Regions from separate parts of the uncultured Zoogloea sp. genome, predicted to be linked through region 1. Evidence: predicted binding sites of a transcription regulator. Region 1 holds the regulator's gene; each other region holds the start of a gene.
What was found. Region 1 encodes FNR, which switches genes on or off when oxygen is low (the NO sensors DNR and NnrR bind a similar motif). Its sites were predicted from a motif close to TTGANCTAGNTCAA; they were not measured.
Positions count from the first base shown of each region.

Region 1 (4,842 bases):
CAGGCGATCCGGCGACAGGGCCAGGATCTGCTCCAGGGTGCGGTTGAAGCTGATGACGTTCTGTTTGGGCAGGCCGTAGATCAGGTCGACGCTCACCGACTTGAAGCCGTGGGCGCGGGCCGCGTCGATCACCAGCTTGGTCTCTTCCTCGCTCTGGACGCGATTGACGGCCTTCTGCACATCCGGGTTGAAATCCTGGATGCCGACGCTCATGCGGTTGAAGCCCAGCTCGGCCAGCAGCGCGACGGTGGCTTCATCGACCTTGCGCGGGTCGACCTCGATGGAGTATTCGCCGTCCGGCACCAGCGTGAAGTGCTTCTTCACGATGCCCATCAGCTGGCGCAACTCGTCGTGGGACAGGAAGGTGGGCGTGCCGCCACCCAGGTGAAGCTGCAGGACTTCCCGCGGGCCCTGCAGGCAGGCGACCTGAAGATCGACCTCCTTCTCGAGGTACTCCAGGTACTTGGCCGAGCGCCCGTGATCCTTGGTGATGATTTTGTTGCAGGCGCAGTAGTAGCAGATCGTATTGCAGAACGGGATGTGGAAGTATAATGAGAGCGGTTTGCCAATCCCGCCGATCGATCTCTTGCCGAGCCAGTCGCACAGCGCGTCGGAGTTGAAGGCCTCGACGAAGCGGTCTGCGGTTGGATACGAAGTGTAACGAGGGCCATTCACATCAAACTTGCGAATGAGCTCGGGGTCGAAAATCAGATCTTTTTGAGTCGCGTTCATGGGCGTGCTTCTATTAGTTCCGCGAAACGATCGCAGAATCATCCTGTAATCGTATTGATGTGGATCAAAGGGCTCCAAAGGTTGGTAAATCCTCTCAAGTCCAGGTGGTAAGCGTACAGATGAATTCTGCGATTCCAGCAACAATTATCGAGATCAAGACAGCGTGTTCCCAGTGCAACCTGCGTGAACTGTGTCTGCCGTTCGGGCTCGACCCGCGGGAAATCAACCAGCTCGACGAGCTCGTCGGAAGCCGTCGCAAGATCAAGCGTCAGCAGCATCTCTACCGCTCCGGGGAGTCCTTCGAGGCGATCTACGCGATCCGCGCCGGCTCGTTCAAGACCGATGTCATTCTGGAGGACGGCCGCGATCAGGTCACCGGTTTCCAGATGACCGGCGAAGTCCTCGGGCTGGACGGCATCAGTACCGAACACCACTCGTGCAACGCCATCGCCCTCGAAGACAGCGAAGTGTGCGTGATCCCCTTCAGCCGCCTCGAAGAACTGTCGCGCCAGGTGGAGAGCCTGCAGCACCAGTTCCACAAGATCATGAGCCGCGAGATCGTGCGCGACCACGGCGTGATGATGCTGCTTGGCTCGATGCGCGCCGAGGAGCGCCTCGCTGCCTTCCTGCTCAACCTGTCCCAACGCTTCACCGCGCGGGGTTTCTCGCCGTCCGAGTTCCATCTGCGCATGACCCGCGACGAAATCGGCTCCTACCTCGGGCTGAAGCTCGAAACCGTCTCCCGCGCCTTCTCCCGCTTCCAGGAAGAAGGCCTGGTGGCGGTCCAGCAGAAGCACATCCGCATCCTCGACACCCCGGGGCTCAAGCGGCTGCTGAACCATCACGCCATCTGATCAGACGAGCGCGAGCCAGCCTGCCGGGTTCTTGGTGAGCGCCACTGAAACAATGTAGGAAAACACGACCGCCGCCGCGGCGAGCGCCGTCACGCGCACGCCGAGCGGCCGCGTCGGCCGCAGGGCCACGGCGCCGAACCCGATGTAGGCCAGGAGCCCCAGCACCTTGGCGGTCAGCCAGCCATCCACGAAGGGGTACTGCCCAGCCATCCACGCCAGAGCAATGGCGCTGGCGAGCAGGCACGAGTCGATTACGTGAGGCAGGCGCCGGGTCAGCCTGGCTGCGAGAAGCGGTGAACCGGTGATCGACCACCAGCCGCGCAAAAGAAAACCCGCGCCGCTCAGCACGACGCAGGTGATGTGGAAATGCTTGATGAGCAGATACATGTCGCCTCGGATCGGGTTACGCCTTGACGACATTGTCGGGCATTCGCCCCGCCCCGTCCTTGCGGGGCCTCAACTTCAGCCGCGCAGGACGCCCACTTCCAGGGCCGCGAACCAGTTGATGAAACGCTGCACGTCGGCGCCCTGGTAGATTGAGCCGTGCTGGGGCACCAGCATGTCGATCTCCAGCCGCGAGACGCGCTCGCACCAATCGCGCTTGGCTCGGTCGGAGCCCATCCAGCGCTTGTGGAAGCCTTCCGCGTGACGGATGTGGCGGGAGAAATCCTCCACGTACAGCCCACCCTGGTCGGGCGGCAGGAGCGCCGCGCCGATGTCGCCGGAAAACAGGATCTTGGCCTTCGGATCGTACAGGTTGAAGTTGCCCGACGAGTGCAGATAATGGGCCGGCACGGCCTGCAGCTCGAGGCTGCCGAGCTTGATGGTCATGCCCGGATCGGGAATCGGCACGAAGGTGGTGTCCTCGCCGCCAAAGTGGGGCAGGAAGGACTGCCACAGCCAGCTGGTGTAGCACTTGAGCTCCGGCTTGAACTCCAGCCACAGGGCCAGGGACGAGATGATGTCCGGGTCCTGGTGGGAGGCGAACAGGCCGGCCAGCTTGGTGGGGTCGCACTCGGCCGACAGGGCCGAGAATACCGCCGGAAAGATCTCGATGCCACCCGGGTCGCACAGCAGCGCCTCCTCTCCATCGACGATCACGTATTCGTTGGTGTCGATGATGTAGCCCGGCTTGGTCGCGTCGCGCGCGATCGCCAGCCAGCGGTGGTCGTCTTCCTGGAAGATACAGTGAGCCTGCTTCATGGGTTCCTAGTCCTTTACGAGCCGTTCCTTGCCGAGCACTTCGAGGGATCGCTTGATCTGCGCGATCACCTCCGCGAAATCCGTCGAGACCTGCATCAGCGCCGGGCTGAACCCGCCGCCGTAAGCCGCCTCGATCTTGGCCGAGCGGGCCAGCACGCCGCCCAGTTCGACCAGTTGCTGGGTCTCCTCGACCGCCGCGCGCAGGCGCAGGTCGAGGGCGCGCAGCTTGACCTGCTGGGCCGACAGGCGCGCCATCCCGCGCTTGCGGGCCTCGCGCACGCCGGGCACCTCGCCGGCGAGGCGGATCGCCTCGGCGAGGATCCGCGAGTTGCGCTGCTGCTGGACGACGCCGGTGACGCTGCCCACGGAGCCGGAGGTCATGTCACGCAGCGAGGCCATGTGTCGGGTGAGATCCTGGGCGAAGCGGCGCAGCTCGTTGGAGAGCACGCCGAAGCCCAGCGCTGCGTTGCCCGCGCGCTTGGCCAGGAAGATGGCGTTGAGGGCCATCAGGTTGATCCGGAAGGCCGTCGCGACGATGGCCTTGATTTCTTCGTTGACCCGCACGATGCCGGCAAGCTCGCCGGAGCGGTGGGTGGTCAGTTTGAGGTTTCGTTCGGGCGCATTCATTCGGGGCTCTCGGTGACGGACCGCATGGGTGGGACGCATCGATCGGAGCGGTCGCCGCCCTCGATCCCATCGGGATGAGCCGGCCGGCTGCCGCGGGGAGATTAACGGCGTGATGCCGTCAAGCTTGAGCCTCCCCGCAGCACCCTCAGGAAGCCGCCGGGCGCTTCGGCGGGAGCAGGAAATCCCGCGGCCGGGTGCGCAGGCGATGCCACAGACGGCGGCGCAGCTCGCGCAGGTCGGACTTGGGCAGATCGTAGGCGCGCACGGCGGTCATCAGCGACAGGGCGAAGCTCACCCCGAGGTTGAGCACGAACATCACCCCGACGCCCGCCACCGCCAGCGTGAGCAGCCCGGTGCCGACCCACTTCATCTCGAGGGACGAGGTGGCGAGGCTGAGGATGCCGGAGTTGAGCGTCACGTGACGCACGTCCAGCGGCAGCCCGAAGAACTTGCCGAGCACCGGCGTCATCCCCAGCATCAGCCCGAGGGAGATGTTGGTCGCCCAGCCCGACATGTTGCGCGACACGATGCCGGCGAGCCGCATCATGCGCAGCCGCCCGAAGCGGTTGCCCAACCGGTGCTCGGCGATGGCCTGGGGCAGCCGGTGATACACCGCCCAGTTATCCACCCAGCCACCCACCAGCGCCGCGAGGTACAGGATCACCCCGGTGAGCGCCGCGTAGAACACTGTGCCGCTATCGACCGGGCTGAGGGAATGGAAGACGTAGCGGGCCTCCTCGGTGGTGAGGAAGGCGTGACCGGTGGCAAGGCGCCACGCCGCATCGAAGGCGTAGGCGCCGCAGGCCACCACCACCACGTTGGCGATGGTCGCCGCCAGCTGCGAATGGCAGATGGACGCGGCGTAATCGACGATCACGTCGAGCCGCTCGTTGCCCTTGCGGTCGCGGATGATGGCCGCGAAGGCGGCGGCCGTCATCGCCGGCTGCTTGGTGGCGAGGATCAGCCCGAGCGCCTGGAGGATCAGGAAACTCACCGCGTAGTTGATGCCGGAGCCAAGCCCTTCCAGGAACAGCGCCAGCCCGGCGCCGGCGACGGTCATCTTCATCGCCGCGGTGCCCACCGTCAGCAGCCCGCCACCGGCAGCGGCTACCCAGATATGGCGGTAGTCCTCGTTGTTTTCAGCGATGTAATGCTCGCCGGTCTTGCCCGCGCGGTCGACGATGCGCCGCTGCAGGCGCTGCAGGTTGGCCCGCACCAGATGGCGCAGGCTGGCGCTCTCGTGAGCGGCGTAGGCCAGTTGCTGGAGCAGCAACAGGACAGGCCCCGCCGAGCCGGGGTCGGCGGCCATCACCCCGACGATGGTCTCCATCCGCGTGAGGCAGCGGTCGAGCACGTCGAGCCCATACACGATATCCACGCTGATGCCCTCGGATTCGAGGCGCGTGGAGATCAGGTGCATCTCGTC
Region 1 is NZ_CALAYQ010000140.1:25,905-30,746, forward strand. It holds gene hemN (oxygen-independent coproporphyrinogen III oxidase) at 1-732, opposite strand, end outside; gene fnr (fumarate/nitrate reduction transcriptional regulator Fnr) at 852-1,586, shown strand; gene Q0672_RS15955 (SirB2 family protein) at 1,587-1,973, opposite strand; gene Q0672_RS15960 (MBL fold metallo-hydrolase) at 2,049-2,789, opposite strand; gene Q0672_RS15965 (chemotaxis protein) at 2,796-3,416, opposite strand; gene Q0672_RS15970 (hypothetical protein) at 3,562-4,842, opposite strand, start outside.

Region 2 (4,842 bases), on a different contig from region 1:
TGCCCTGCTGAGCGCGCAGCGAGTCGTGGGCCAGACCAGACAGCGAACGGACGTAGTTGGCGACGTTCTTGACACCATCAGCACCGAGCGCCGGGCCAAACGGCGGCATCATGCCCTGACGGCCGCCGAGGATCGTGGTGCGGATGGTTTCCGGTTCACCACCATACAGCCAGTCGCTGTCAGTGAGGTTCGGGAAGCCCTTGGCACCCTTAGCGTCAGCACCGTGACACTGAGCGCAATAGGTCAGGAACAGACGCTGCCCCATCGCATTGGCTTCCTTGTCGCCGGCGACGGCGTTGAGGTCCATGGTGCGGAACTTGGCGAAGATCGGGCCGTACTTCTCGGCTGCGGCCTTCTGCTCAGCCTCCCACTGGCCACCGGAAGACCAGCCCAGCTTGCCCTGGTTGTTGCCGAAGCCGGGGTACATGGACAGGTAGGCGATCGCAAAGATGATCGTGATCCAGAACATGTACATCCACCAGCGCGGCAGCGGATTGTTGTACTCCTGCAGGGTCTCGTCCCAGATGTGGTCATGCAGCCCCACCGGGCCAGACGTCCGCGCCTTGTTGTTCGAAACCAGCACGAACACGCAGAACGCAATGCTCAGGAACACCAGCACCATCACATAGGCGTTCCAGAAACCGCTAACAAAGTCAGCCATTTTTATTTCCTTCCTTGGTTTGCCGTGCCCCTTCGGGAGCAGGCAAGTCGTCCTCGCTGAACGGCAGGAGTGCCGCCTCGTCAAATCCCTTGCGCGCACGACTGCTGAAAGCCCACAGCGTGATCCCGATGAAGCAAACCAACGCCAGAACCGTTACAACTGCACGTGCGTCATTGATATCCAAGGTCAGACTCCTGCGTTCTCAGAATGGTTACCTGGCGGTTCAGCTACCCGCCTTGCCGGACGCCTCAGCCGCACCTTGAGCCGGCACAGCGGGTTCGGCAGCAGGTGCAGGCTCGGCCGCAGCAGCCGGCGCGGATGCCGGAGCAGCCTTGCCAGCACTCAGCGCGGTGCCGAGCCCCTGAAGGTAAGCGATGACGGCCTCCAGTTCGGTCTTGCCTTCCAGGGCCTTGCGAGCCCCCTGGATCTCCTCGTCGGAGTAAGGCACGCCAACCTTGCGCAGCGCGGTCATCTTGGCTTCGATGTCGTCGATCTTGGCCGGACGATCAAGCCACGGGAAGGCAGGCATGTTGGATTCCGGCACCACATCGCGAGGATTGATCAGGTGGATACGGTGCCACTGATCAGAGTAACGGCCACCCACGCGGTGCAGGTCAGGACCAGTCCGCTTGGAACCCCACTGGAACGGGTGATCATAGACATACTCACCAGCAACGGAGTAATGACCATAACGCTCGGTTTCGGCACGGAACGGGCGAATCATCTGGGAGTGGCAGTTGTAGCAGCCTTCCCGGATGTAGATGTCGCGACCGACCAGGCGGACGGGATCGTAAGGCTTGAGGCCTTCCACCGGCGTGGTGGTGGACTTTTGATGGAACAGCGGGACGATTTCCACCAGACCACCGACGCTCACGGTCAGAAGCGTGAAGACGATCAGCCAGCCAACCTTGCGTTCAATGAAGTCGTGATTCGATTGAGCCATGATTATTTTTCCTCCCGATCAGGCGTGGGCGCCAGCAGGAGCCAGCACCGGAGCGTCGTAAGCCTTTTGACCGGCAATGGTCTTGATCATGTTGTAGAACATGATCAGCATGCCGCCCAGGAACAGCACGCCGCCGAGGACGCGAATCGCCCAGAACGGGTAGCTGGCCTTGACAGACTCAACGAAGGAATAGGTCAGGGTGCCGTCCGGGTTGGTGGCACGCCACATCAGGCCTTGCATCACGCCAGAAATCCACATGGAGGCGATGTACAGCACGATGCCGATGGTCGCAATCCAGAAGTGGGTGGTGATCAGCTTGGTGGAATACATCTCGGTCTTGCCGTACATACGCGGGATCAGGTAGTACATGGCGCCGATGGACACCATCGCAACCCAGCCCAGAGCACCGGAGTGGACGTGACCAACGGTCCAGTCGGTGTAGTGGGACAGCGCATTCACGGTCTTGATCGACATCATCGGGCCTTCGAAGGTCGACATGCCGTAGAAGGACAGCGAGGTGATCAGGAACTTCAGGATCGGGTCGGTGCGCAGTTTGTGCCATGCGCCGGACAGGGTCATGATGCCGTTGATCATGCCGCCCCAGGAGGGAGCCAGCAGGATGAGCGAGAAGACCATGCCGATCGACTGGGTCCAGTCAGGCAGCGCGGTGTAGTGCAGGTGGTGCGGGCCCGCCCACATGTACGTGAAGATCAGCGCCCAGAAGTGGACCACGGACAGACGATAGGAGTAAACCGGGCGACCAGCCTGCTTCGGGACGAAGTAGTACATCATGCCGAGGAAGCCAGCGGTCAGGAAGAAGCCCACCGCGTTGTGACCGTACCACCACTGGATCATCGCGTCCTGAACGCCGGCATAGGCGGAGTAGGACTTGGTCAGGGAGACCGGGATCTCCGCGCTGTTAACCAGGTGCAGCAGGGCAACGGTGAGGATGAAGGCGCCGTAGAACCAGTTGGCCACATAGATGTGGGTGGTCTTGCGGGTACCAATGGTGCCGAAGAAGACGATGGCGTAGGAGACCCAGACCACAGTGATCAGGATGTCGATCGGCCATTCTAGCTCGGCGTACTCCTTGCCGGACGTGAAACCCAGCGGAAGGGTAATGGCAGCGAGCACAATAACCAGCTGCCAGCCCCAGAACGTGAAGGCAGCAAGGCCAGGCGCGAAGAGCCGGGTGTGGCAAGTACGCTGTACGCAGTAGTAAGAAGTCGCAAAGAGAGCACAGCCACCAAACGCAAAGATAACCGCGTTGGTGTGGAGCGGGCGGAGCCGTCCAAAGTGCAGCCATTCGGCAACGTTCAACTCAGGCCATACGAGCTGTGCTGCGGCGATAACGCCGACCAGCATGCCCACGATGCCCCAAACCACCGTCATGATGGCGAACTGCCGCACGACTTTATAGTTGTAAGTCTGCGATTGCATGTGAGTCACCTCAAGAAAAAAAAAACAAAACCCCCCATACCCACCGGAAAGACCGAGCACCGGCAGGCTTCGCGGAAGGATACCCCGCGATTAGGGCGACATTTTGACACAGATCAACTTCATTGCAGCGCGGCACGGCGGAACTCTTTGTGGCGTGAGGCTTTCCGCCTGATTTCAGCGCTCTGAAAAATGGTGTTTCGGGGAGAATCTGGATGCACGTCATTGACGGATCACGATGCGCCGTGCTGCCCCCCACAACCGACTATCAGTTTTTTGCGAACAATATTTGCTGACAATGTTGATTTTATTTATCTAGCGATCGCGCTAAGCTTAAGAGGAGTCACCCACAACAGGAGCTTCCATGAAATCCCTCGCCCTTCTGACTGCCACGCTGGCCCTGGGTCTGACCCTGATCTCCGGCGATGCAGACGCAGCCAAACGTTTTGGCGGCGGAAAATCTTCTGGTATGCAGCGCCAGGAAATGAACCAACCCCACACCACCAACGCGACGCCCGCCACGCCGGCCCAGGCACCGGGCGCAGCTGCCGCCCCTGCCCGCTCCCAGCAGGCTGGCGCACCTGCCGCCCCCCAGGCCCAGCCCAAGCGCTCCTGGATGGGCCCGCTCGCCGGGCTCGCCGCAGGCATCGGTCTCGCGGCCCTTGCCTCGCACTTCGGCTTTGGTGAAGAACTCGCGTCCATGATGACGATGGCCCTGATAGCGTTTGCGGTCATCGCGCTCATCGGGTTCTTCATGCGCAAGCGTGCCCAGCCTCAGCAGCCGGCACTGGCAGGTGCAGGCGGGATGCAATACACCGCCCACAACGCCGAGCAGGCAGCGGTTCAGCCGGCGCCTGTTGCCGGTGGTAGCGCCGCTGCCGCTGCCGTTGCCAGCACCCTGCCGGCCGACTTCGACGCCGAAGGCTTCGCCCGCAACGCTAAGGTCAACTTCATCCGGCTGCAGGCTGCCAACGATTCACGCAATCTCGAGGACGTCCGCGAGTACACCACGCCGGAACTGTTCGCCGAGATCAAGATGAACTGGATGGAGGAAGGCAGTGCGCCGCAGAAGACCGATGTGGTCTCGCTGAACGCCGAGGTGATCGACGTCACCGAGGAAGCCGGCCGCTACATCGTCAGCGTGCGCTTCACTGGCCTGCTGCGCGAAGAAGCGAACGCAGCGCCGGAACCCATCGACGAGATCTGGCACCTCACCAAGCCCCTTACCGGCGACGCTGGCTGGGTTGTTGCCGGCATCCAGCAAGCCCACTAAGAGCCACGCCCCCGCCGACGTCAAAAGCGCCGCGCGGGGGCGCATCCGGCCTCGTTAAAGCTCGCTACAAATTCAGAAGTTGCGGCGCGGCCCTGGTGGATCGCCGTACGCACCGCCCTCTCCCAAGAGCCCGCCCCACCTGACCGACCTCCCGACGCGGGGCCCTCTTACATATATATATGTAGAGAGACGATCGCCCCGCCCTACTCCGGATCCATGATCCCGGTTTCCAGCGATTCAAAACCCGTCTTCGCAGCCTCCGAGATGGCCAGCACGCAGGGATGCGTGAGGCGTCGCTCGACCGAAATCGCGTAGTACTCCACCCTAACCTCTGACGCCCGGCCTAGCAGCACAAGATCGCCGTCGGCAAGCGTCTCCTGTTCGATCGCCGTTGGCACCGCGAACGCGCCCACCCCGGCGCGCCCGAAGGCTGTCATCAACGCGGTGTCGTCAAATTCGCCAACGATGCGCGGACGAAGGCGCTTGCGATCGAGCCATTCGAGCAGCTTCCGCCGGATGGCCGAATCG
Region 2 is NZ_CALAYQ010000057.1:11,405-16,246, reverse strand. It holds gene ccoP (cytochrome-c oxidase, cbb3-type subunit III) at 1-661, opposite strand, end outside; gene Q0672_RS07690 (cbb3-type cytochrome c oxidase subunit 3) at 654-845, opposite strand; partial or broken gene ccoO (cytochrome-c oxidase, cbb3-type subunit II) at 993-1,604, opposite strand; gene ccoN (cytochrome-c oxidase, cbb3-type subunit I) at 1,623-3,044, opposite strand; gene Q0672_RS07675 (Tim44 domain-containing protein) at 3,406-4,314, shown strand; gene nhaR (transcriptional activator NhaR) at 4,518-4,842, opposite strand, start outside.
Region 2: a site for FNR is predicted at 3,148-3,161, ahead of ccoN (cytochrome-c oxidase, cbb3-type subunit I). Genes of this name have one in related genera too.

Region 3 (4,842 bases), on a different contig from region 1:
CGGCGCCACCCCCGACGACCACACCCGCCAGGCCGCAGCCGAGGCCCTGGGCCTGCCCCTGGCCCTGCACCCCGAGGCCGAAGCCGAGATCCGCGCCCGCTTTGGTGACGAGACCACGCCCCAGCGCCTGCAGATGGGCGTGTATCCGCTGGGCGCCGAGATCATCCCCAACCCCTACAACCGCATCCCCGGCTTCTCCATCGCCAACCATTACTTCGTGCCCGGCTTTCCGGTGATGGCGTGGCCGATGGTCGAATGGGTGCTGGATCAGCGCCTCGCGCACCTGCACCACAAGGTGGATTACGTCGAGCGCTCGGTGATCGCCTGGGAGGCGCTGGAGGGCAAGCTCATCGACCTGATGGAAGCCATCACCGCGGACTTTCCCGATGCCACCCTGTTCAGCCTGCCCAGCGTGGGCGGCGACGGTGTGCCGCGCCACATCGAGCTGGGCATGAAGGGCCCGGTGGCCAGCGTGGAGGCCGCGATGGCCCGCATCACCGACGAACTCACCCGGCGCGGTTACGCTTGGGAGCCCCGCGCCAACCTGTAACGCCATGAGCGCCGGGCCATCATCCACCTACCGCGATTTTCCCGGCCGGCGCTGGCTGGGGGTGCTGCTGCGTGCGGCCCACCTGGCCGGCGTGGTGGGCGTGGGGGCCGGGCTGCTTGCCGGCACGCAGGCGCACGGTTTCCTGATCCTGATGGTCGCCTCGGGCGTGGCGATGGCGGCGCTCGATGCGTGGTCCAACGCCCTGTGGCTCAAGGAATTTGCCGGGCTCTCGCTGCTGGTCAAGTTCGTGCTGATCGGCATCTTCGTCGTGGATGAAGCGGCCCGCCCCGCGTTGTTCTGGCTGATCCTCGTCTTCTCGGTGGTGTTCGCCCACGCCCCGGCCAGTTTCCGTCATCGGCGGGTGTCACGTAACTGAAGTTTTCATTTCATATACTCGCGCCCCGTATCAGATGGCAGCACGAGGGCGCGCAATGGGAAACGACTGGATTCTGGCCAAGACCGTGGCCGGGGTGGAGGAGATCGCAACCCGCACTAGACGGGTTCCGCCGCGCCTTCGGACGATGCTGATTCTCGTGGACGGCCGGCGCAGCGTGGCCGAGCTGATCGACGCCGCCGCCGGCCTGGGCGACGTGCGCCAGGCGCTTGAAACGCTCCACGACGAAGGCTTCGTGATCCGTGTCGGCGGCCCGCGGCCGGTGGCGGCGGTGGCGAGCCGCGCCTCGGCGCAGGTGGATGCCCGCAGCCGGCCGGCGCCTGCACCCGTGCCGGATCAACCGGCCAAAGCACCGCGTCAGCGGCGATCCCTCGCCTTGGCGAGGCTGTACCTCCTCAACGCCATGGAGCAGAGCCTGCGCCACGGCGACCAGCCGGTGCGCGACCACCTGCGCAACGCCACCTCCCGCGCCCAGCTGGTGCTGGCCTTCGAGATGTGCCAGGAAATCGCCGACGAGCTCGGCGTGCGCCACATCGACACCATCGGCAAGAACTTCTACGAGATGCTGCCCGACGAGGGCTGACCGCCTTCGGCTGTGCAAGCAGTGGACATTCCGCCCGCCCGGGATGCATCGGCACGCCCGCCTGTGCTGTACTGCCCGGCCGGGCCGCGTGCCGTGTCCATCGCGCCGCGCCGGCCCCCGACCCCACAACAATAAGTCGCGACCGGCCCCGCCGCCGGCCTGCGTCACGCCGAAAGGAAACAGGATGACGACCGCCGCGCCCACCCCCGCCCTGACCGAAGCCGAAACCAGCAAGTTCGTCCGCATCACCGAGGGCGACCTCGACCTGCAACTGCACTACAACGACTGCGGCAGCGGCGCCGAGACGGTGGTGATGCTCCACGGCTCCGGCCCCGGCGCCAGCGGCTGGGCCAACTTCAACCGCAACATCGAGCCGCTGGTCGCTGCCGGCTACCGGGTGATCCTGATGGACTGCCCGGGCTGGAGCAAGAGCGATCCGATCGTGTGCACCGGCTCCCGCTCCGAGCTCAACGCGCGCTGCCTCAAGGGCCTGCTCGATGCGCTGGGCCTCGACAAGGTGCACATCATCGGCAACTCCATGGGCGGCCACAGTGCGGTGGCCTTCGCGTTGTTCAACCCCGGCCGCGTCGGCAAGCTCGTGCTGATGGGCGGTGGCACCGGCGGCCCCAGCCAGTTCGTGCCCATGCCCACCGAAGGCATCAAGCTGCTGCAGGGCCTGTACCGCGACCCGACCATCGAGAACCTCAAGAAGATGATGGCGGTGTTCGTCTTCGACACCAGCAGCCTCACCGACGCGCTGTACCAGGCCCGCCTCGACAACATGATGGCCCGCAAGGATCACCTGGAGAACTTCGTCAAGAGCCTCGCCGCCAACCCCAAGCAGTTCCCCGATTACGGCCCGCGCCTGGGCGAGATCAGCGCCCCGACGCTGGTCATCTGGGGCCGCGACGACCGCTTTGTGCCGATGGACGTAGGCCTGCGCCTGCTGTGGGGCATGCCCAACGCCGAGCTGCACATCTTCAACCGCTGCGGGCACTGGGCCCAGTGGGAGCATGCGGACAAGTTCAACCGGATGGTGGTGGATTTTCTGGCCCACTGACCCTTTTCCGTCTTACCGGCAGATGAAAGGCCGCGCCCGGTGCGCGGCCTTTTGTCGTTCGGGGCGAGCGCTTTTGCTTCGGTGAAATCCACCACGCTCCGGGATGTCTGGTCGCGGCAAAAACCGGCCCGGCAACAAGGCGCCGCGACATCGTTGCCGGCAACGTGTGTTTTAACCGTGATCTCATCGTGGGTATTGACGAATATCAATATTCGAATATTAGAAAGTTCTTAGATTGCACTTGTGCTGTTTTGCCGTGCACCACTTCAGTCGGTTGATTCGCAAGAGGGGGGCGTATGCAAGTGCTCAAGCAACTTTTATTCGCGCTGTCGATGGCTACGCTGATGGGAGGGACTGCCCATGCGGCGGCCGATCAGAAGGCGGGGGCGGCCACTGCGGCGCTGCTCAAGTCCACGGCGGATCACAGCAAGTTCAAGGAACTCCAGCGACCGTTCCAGTCTGGCCCGGAAGTCACCAAGGCCTGCCTGACGTGTCACACGGAAGCCGCCAAGCAGGTTCACCAGACCCAGCACTGGAAGTGGGAATACGTGAATCCCGGCACCGGGCAGACGCTCGGCAAGCGACATGTGATCAACAATTTCTGCACCTCGGTATCGTCCAACTACAAGGCCTGTGCCAGTTGCCACATCGGCTACGGGATGGAGGACGGCAGCAAGTTCGACTTCGCCTCCCAGGAGAACGTCGATTGTCTGGTGTGCCACGACGCCACCGGCAAATACAAGAAGCCTTCCGGCTTTGCCGGCAACCCGGTGACCAAGGACACCGAGTTTCCCCCTGGCTCCGGCAAGATCATCCGCGGCATCGATCTGCAGGCCATCGCCCAGAAGGTCGGCAAGACCCGTCGTGAAACCTGCGGCGCGTGCCATTTTTATGGCGGCGGCGGCGACGCCGTGAAGCACGGCGATCTGGACAGCTCCCTCGAACAGCCCGACAAGGCGCTCGACGTGCACATGGACGCCGAGGGCAACAACTTCACCTGCGCCACCTGTCACAAGACCGACGGCCACCAGGTGCCCGGCAGCCGCTATGCGCCCACCGCCATGGACAAGGGCGGCGCCCACATGCGCGGCAAGGCCGACAGCAGTAACCCGGCCACCTGCCAGGCCTGCCACGGCCAGGCGCCCCACGGCATGGCCAAGCTCAACGACCACACCGACAAGGTGGCCTGCCAGACCTGTCACATCCCTGCCTTCGCGCGGGGCGACATGCCCACCAAGATGTCCTGGGACTGGTCCACCTCCGGCAAGCGCGACGCCAAGGGCAAGCCGCTGGTCATCACCAACGACGACGGCCACATCACCTACAACGGCATCAAGGGCGATTTCGTGCTCGAAGAGAACGTCCGCCCCGAGTACATGTGGTTCAACGGCTCGGTGAAATACACCCTGCTCGGTGACGACATCGACAAGAGCCGCCAGCCGATCGCCATCAACACCTTTGAAGGCGGGCCGGACGATGGCAAGTCGATGATCTGGCCAGTCAAGGTGTTCCGTGGCAAGCAGCCTTTCGATCCGGTCAATCGTTCCCTCGTGGTGGCCCATCTGGCCGGCGAGGACGACACCGCCTACTGGAAGAACATGGACTGGCAGAAGGCCATCACCGCGGGCATGGCCATGGTGGGCAAGCCCTACTCGGGCAAGGTGGATTTCATCGAGACGGTGGCGATGTGGCCGATCACCCACATGGTCGCCCCCAAGGAGAAGGCCCTGGCCTGCACCGAATGTCACGCCCGCGGCGGACGCCTCGAGAAGATAGAGGGCATCTACATCCCCGGCCGGGGTGGCAACCGCATCGTCGATACGGTGGGTTGGCTGGCTGCGGCGGCACTCCTTGCCGGCGTGCTGGTGCATGGCCTCATCCGCTTCGTCAATCGCAAGCACTGACCGGGAGACGGGATCATGGGACGCGTCTATATCTTCACCCGCTTCGAGCGCCTGTGGCACTGGATTCAGGCGGTGCTCATCATCGGCATGCTGATCACCGGCTTCGAGATCCACGGCAGCTATCACCTGCTCGGTTTCGAGCAGGCCCACCGGGTGCACACCACCGCCGTGTGGGCCTTCATCGGGCTGTGGGTGTTTGCCATGTTCTGGCACCTCACCACCGGTGAGTGGCGGCAATACATCCCCACGATGAAGAACATCGACAAGATCGTCCGCTTCTATTCGGTGGGGATCTTCAAGGGCGAGCCTCACCCCTTCAAGCCGACCCGGGAGCGCAAGCACAACCCCATG
Region 3 is NZ_CALAYQ010000056.1:9,195-14,036, forward strand. It holds gene Q0672_RS07540 (molybdopterin-binding protein) at 1-550, shown strand, start outside; gene Q0672_RS07545 (hypothetical protein) at 555-926, shown strand; gene Q0672_RS07550 (hypothetical protein) at 982-1,527, shown strand; gene Q0672_RS07555 (alpha/beta fold hydrolase) at 1,712-2,587, shown strand; gene Q0672_RS07560 (tetrathionate reductase family octaheme c-type cytochrome) at 2,884-4,491, shown strand; gene Q0672_RS07565 (cytochrome b/b6 domain-containing protein) at 4,507-4,842, shown strand, end outside.
Region 3: a site for FNR is predicted at 2,783-2,796, ahead of Q0672_RS07560 (tetrathionate reductase family octaheme c-type cytochrome). Genes of this name have one in related genera too.

Region 4 (4,842 bases), on a different contig from region 1:
GGTGAGCACCGGCACGAAATGCCCCATCGCCGCAAAGATGAGCGGCATCGCCCCCAGCGCGAAGGCCGCGTGGGCCACCGCCGCCGGCGGCGCGCCCGCCACCGTCAGCCCCACCGCCAGCGCAAAGGCCGCCACCGCGCTACAGCCGAGATAAATCAGCACTGCCTGCTCCTGTCTTTCGTCCCCGAGCCATCAGACCGGATTGTCCGCCAGGAACCACCGATCCGACCAAACCCACATCAAGGCCGACCGCCGCAAAGCCCGGCAGACTGCCGGCTCCACCGGCCCCCAGCAAGCCATGCCTTCCGTCCGCCAAGCCCTTCACGACTTCGCCCGGCGCTACCTGTTCGCCGACGCCGCACCCATCTCGCCCCCCGAACGCCGCCGCAGCACCCTGGCCGCCCTGCTGGGCGTGATGATCTTCGAGGGCGTGCTGTACGTGCTGCCGGTAGCCCCGGAGGCCCGTCGGCTGCTGGCACCGCTGGGCGCCACCTCGGTGATCCTCTTCGTGCTGCCCCACAGCCCCCTCGCCCAGCCCTGGTCGGTGATGGGCGGGCTGCTGCTGCCGGCGCTGGTGGGCTTTGCCAGCGGCCACTGGCTTCCCGACGCGTATCTTGCGGTGGGCGCCGCGGTGGCGGTGTCGGTGTGGCTGATGGCGCGGCTGCGCTGCATCCATCCGCCTGGCGGCGCAATGGCGATCGTGATGGCCAGCGCCGCCGCCCAGGGGCTGGATGCCGCCACCAGCCTGGGCGCCGCGGCCTGCAACGTGGTCGCCATGCTGATGGCCGCCACCGCCGTGAACAACCTGATCCCCGGCCGCCGCTACCCCCTGTGCTCGCCGCCGACCGCCGCGCCGCAGCCAACACGCCCGAGCCCCGCCGGCATCCGCCAGCCCGACATCGCCGCCGCGCTGGAGGAGATCGACGCCTACCTGGACGTGAGCGAGGACGACCTGACCCAGGTCTTCCAGCGCGCCGCGCGCCACGCCTTCCACCGCCACGTGCTGCTCACCTGCGGCGACGTGATGACCCCGGCGCCGGTTCAGGTGGATTTTGCGACCGAACTGAACGAAGCCTGGCGCCTGATGAACCGCCACAATCTGGCGATGCTGCCGGTGATCGACCGCAGCCGCCGGGTGATCGGCCTGCTGCGCCTGGAGGATTTCCTGCGCCACGTGGAGCCGGACGGCTCCCGCGGCATCGGCGACAACGTGCGTCGCCTGCTGCGCCCGACCCTCGGCACCCACTCGAACAAACCCGAGGTGGCCGGCCAGATCATGCTGACACCCGGCCTTGGCCTGCAGTGCGCGGGTACCACCGACGGCATCGCCGTGGCCGCCGACCTGCTGGGCGCCGGCGGGCAGGCCGGCGTGCCGGTGGTGGGCGAAGACGGCCGGCTGGCCGGCATCATCACCCCCGCCACGATGACCGCGGTGCTATTGCAGCACGAGGCGCTGGATTACGTGCGGGGCGACGACGGCATCACCCGCCCCGCAATTTGATGCTGATCCAGCAACAATGAAGCCTTCATTGTTGCTGAATGAGGAACATCAGGCGATCTTGGCAAAATCGATCACGATCGCGCCCGGTTCGCGCTGCTGGTAGGTGATCGTCACCTTCTCGCCGTAGCGCTGCTGCAGCTGGCCCAGCAGCGGGATCGGGTCGTGGTCGTTGCAGAAACGCATCGTCTCGCCGGGCATCAGCGCGTCCAACGCACCGAAGATCGCCGCATGGCGAAAACGTTTGGCAATGCCGCGAGCGTCGAAGGGGTACAGGGCTTCCGGGGTGGTGTGGTTGCAGACGTGAATGGTTTGCATCGAGGCGCTCCTGGGGTGTCGATAAAATCCGACTGAATTTGTCGGGTATCGCCAGTTTGCCGCTCCGCGCACCCGAATTCCTTGATCTGGATCGGGTTACATGCAGGCTCCGTCACCACGCTCCAGCTTCTGCCATGATCGGACACGGTCAGCGTGGACGGAAAACATGCGCGCGCAGCCCCCTGAGGATGCGTCCCCTGAAAAACAAGAAGCCGCCCGAAGGCGGCTTCTTGTCACTATCTTCAAACTGCCGCGCACTCGCTGAAGTTGCGCCGAGTCATTTTCGTATTGGCGGAAGCTCAGGGATTCGAACCCTGGAACCCTTTCGGGTTGCCGGTTTTCAAGACCGGTGCAATCGACCACTCTGCCAAGCTTCCAGATTCTCTCTACGGAGGCCATCAAGACCCGTGCAGCAACCACGCTGCAGCACCTCCGAGGGCGCGCATTCTAGCATGTGCCGCGCGGTTGAAACTTTCAGGGGCGTCCGTTACTCTCAGGCAGTGCAGGTCGTCTGCTTTATATCAATCTGGAGGAAATCCATGCAACTCGACACTTACGGTCAGCAAACGCAGGTTTTGTCGCAGGGCGCGAACCGCGTATTGCGCAATACCTACATGCTGCTCGCGCTCTCGATGGTGCCGACCGTTGCCGGTGCACTGCTCGGCGTGCAAATGCAGTTCTCGTTCCTGGCAGGCAGCCCGTTCATTGCGTTCGCGCTGTTCCTGGGCATCTCGTTCGCGTTCTTCTACGGTATCGAGAAGAACAAGAACAACGGCCTCGGCGTCGCACTGCTGCTGGGCTTCACCTTCTTCATGGGCTTGATGCTGTCGCGCATCCTGCAGGTTGCCCTGGGCTTCTCCAACGGCGGCTCGATGATCGCCCTCGCGGCAGGCGGTACCAGCGCGATCTTCGTCACCCTGGCGGGTATCGCCAGCGTCTCGAAGCGTGACTTCACCAACATGGGCAAGTTCCTCACCGTGGGTCTGGTGGTCGTCCTGCTGGCGATGGTCGCCAACATCTTCCTGCAGATGCCGGTGCTGCACCTGGCCATCTCGGCGGCGGTGGTCCTGCTGTTCTCGGGCTACATCCTGTACGACATCAGCAACATCGTTCAGGGCGGCGAGACCAACTACGTGACGGCAACCCTGGCGGTCTACCTCGATGTTTACAACGTCTTCGTGAGCCTGCTGAACCTCATCATGGCCTTTGGCGGCGAGCGCGACTGACATCCGTCCGCAGCGGAAAGCAAAAAGGCGACCTTCGGGTCGCCTTTTTCATTGGAGCCTTGCGGCCTCAGGCCCGCTCGAAGAGCGCGATGGATTCCACGTGGGATGTCTGCGGGAACATGTTGGCGATGCCCGCCCCCATCAGCCTGTAGCCCTTCTCGTTGGTCAGCACTGCGGTATCCCGGGCCAGCGTGGCCGGGTTGCACGACACATAGACGATACGCTTCGGCGAACACACGCCCAGCGCCTTGACCACCGCGATCGCCCCTTCCCGGGGCGGATCGATCAGTAGCTTGTCCAGCGGCCCGAGCGCCGCCAGGCTGTCTTCGGTCGCCTCGAACAGGTTGGCCGCGTGGAACTCGCAGCGCTCACCAAGGCCATTGTCGGCGGCATTCTGGCCCGCCCGGCGGACCAGCGCGTCGCTGCCCTCGACACCCACCACATAGGCGCCCAGACGGGCAATCGGCAGGCTGAAGTTGCCGAGCCCGCAGAACAGGTCGGCGATCCGCTCGCCGGGCTTCGGATCGAGCAGCTGCATCGTCCGGCGCATCAGCACCCGGTTGATGCCCATGTTCACCTGGGTGAAGTCGGTGGGCCGAAAGGCCATCGACACACCGAACTCCGGCAGCGTGTAGGCCAGCCCCGGCGCATCCTTCGGAAACAGCCGACGCGCCGAATCCGGGCCGCTCGGCTGCACCCACACCTGGATCGACTCCGCCTCGCCAAAGGCGACCAGCCGGGCCGTGTCGGCCGCGGAGAGCGGCACGAGATGCCGGAACACCATCACCGTGATCCCCTCGCCCACCGCAATCTCGATCTGCGGCAGACGATCCGGCGCCGACATGCCGGAAATCAGCGCCCGCAAACGCGGCACCATCGCCGACACATGGGGCGGCAGGATCGCGCAGCTTTCCATTGGCGCCACGTAGCTGCTGCGCCGCTCGTGAAAGCCGATCAGCACGCCGCCCTTGCTTGGCACCATCCGCACCGACAGCCGCGCGCGATAACGATAGCCCCAGGCCGGGCCGACGATCGGCGGGTAGAGCACATCCGGCCGCGCCCGGCCGATGTGCCAGAGGGCGTTCTCCAGCACCCGCTGCTTCGCCGCCACCTGGGCGCCGGATTCCAGATGCTGCATGCTGCAGCCACCGCACACCCCGAAGTGGGGGCAGCGCGGCTCGACCCGCTGGGCGCTGGCCGAAATCACCCGCGTCAAATCCGCCACCTCGTAGTTCGGCTTGACCTTGTAGGACGCGAATTCGACCCGCTCGCCGGGCAAGGCGCCCTCGATGAAGATCGTCTTGCCGTCGACGTGGGTGACGCCGCGCCCCTCGTGATCAAGGGATTCGACAACGGCTTCGCGGGGGGCTGCTGCGTGCATGGCAATACGGTCGAAACAGGAAGGGCGCCATTTTAGCGGCGGGCTCAGCCGTTGCAATCCGGCGCGTTATAATTGCAGGATGACAAATACACTTCTTGGCGGCCTGTCGGTCGAGACCTTTCTCACCGAATACTGGCAAAAAAAACCGCTCCTCGTGCGCCAGGCGGTTCCCGGCTTCACCGGCGTCGTAACCAAGGACGAACTCTTCGAGCTCGCCCGTGATCCGGACGTCGAGTCCCGTTACGTCACCCACACCACCACCACCTGGGAAGTCATCCACGGCCCCCAGAAGGCGTCCGACCTCAAGCGCAAGAAGCAGCCCTGGACGGTGCTCATCCAGGGGCTCAACCTGTTCTGCCCCGATGGCGACGAACTCCTCCACCGCTTCGACTTCATCCCCCAGGCCCGTCTCGACGACC
Region 4 is NZ_CALAYQ010000018.1:7,102-11,943, forward strand. It holds gene Q0672_RS01505 (hypothetical protein) at 1-162, opposite strand, end outside; gene Q0672_RS01510 (HPP family protein) at 299-1,501, shown strand; gene Q0672_RS01515 (DUF2249 domain-containing protein) at 1,550-1,816, opposite strand; tRNA gene Q0672_RS01520 (tRNA-Ser) at 2,106-2,193, opposite strand; gene Q0672_RS01525 (Bax inhibitor-1/YccA family protein) at 2,356-3,042, shown strand; gene rlmD (23S rRNA (uracil(1939)-C(5))-methyltransferase RlmD) at 3,110-4,423, opposite strand; gene Q0672_RS01535 (cupin domain-containing protein) at 4,503-4,842, shown strand, end outside.
Region 4: a site for FNR is predicted at 1,898-1,911, ahead of Q0672_RS01515 (DUF2249 domain-containing protein). Genes of this name have one in related genera too.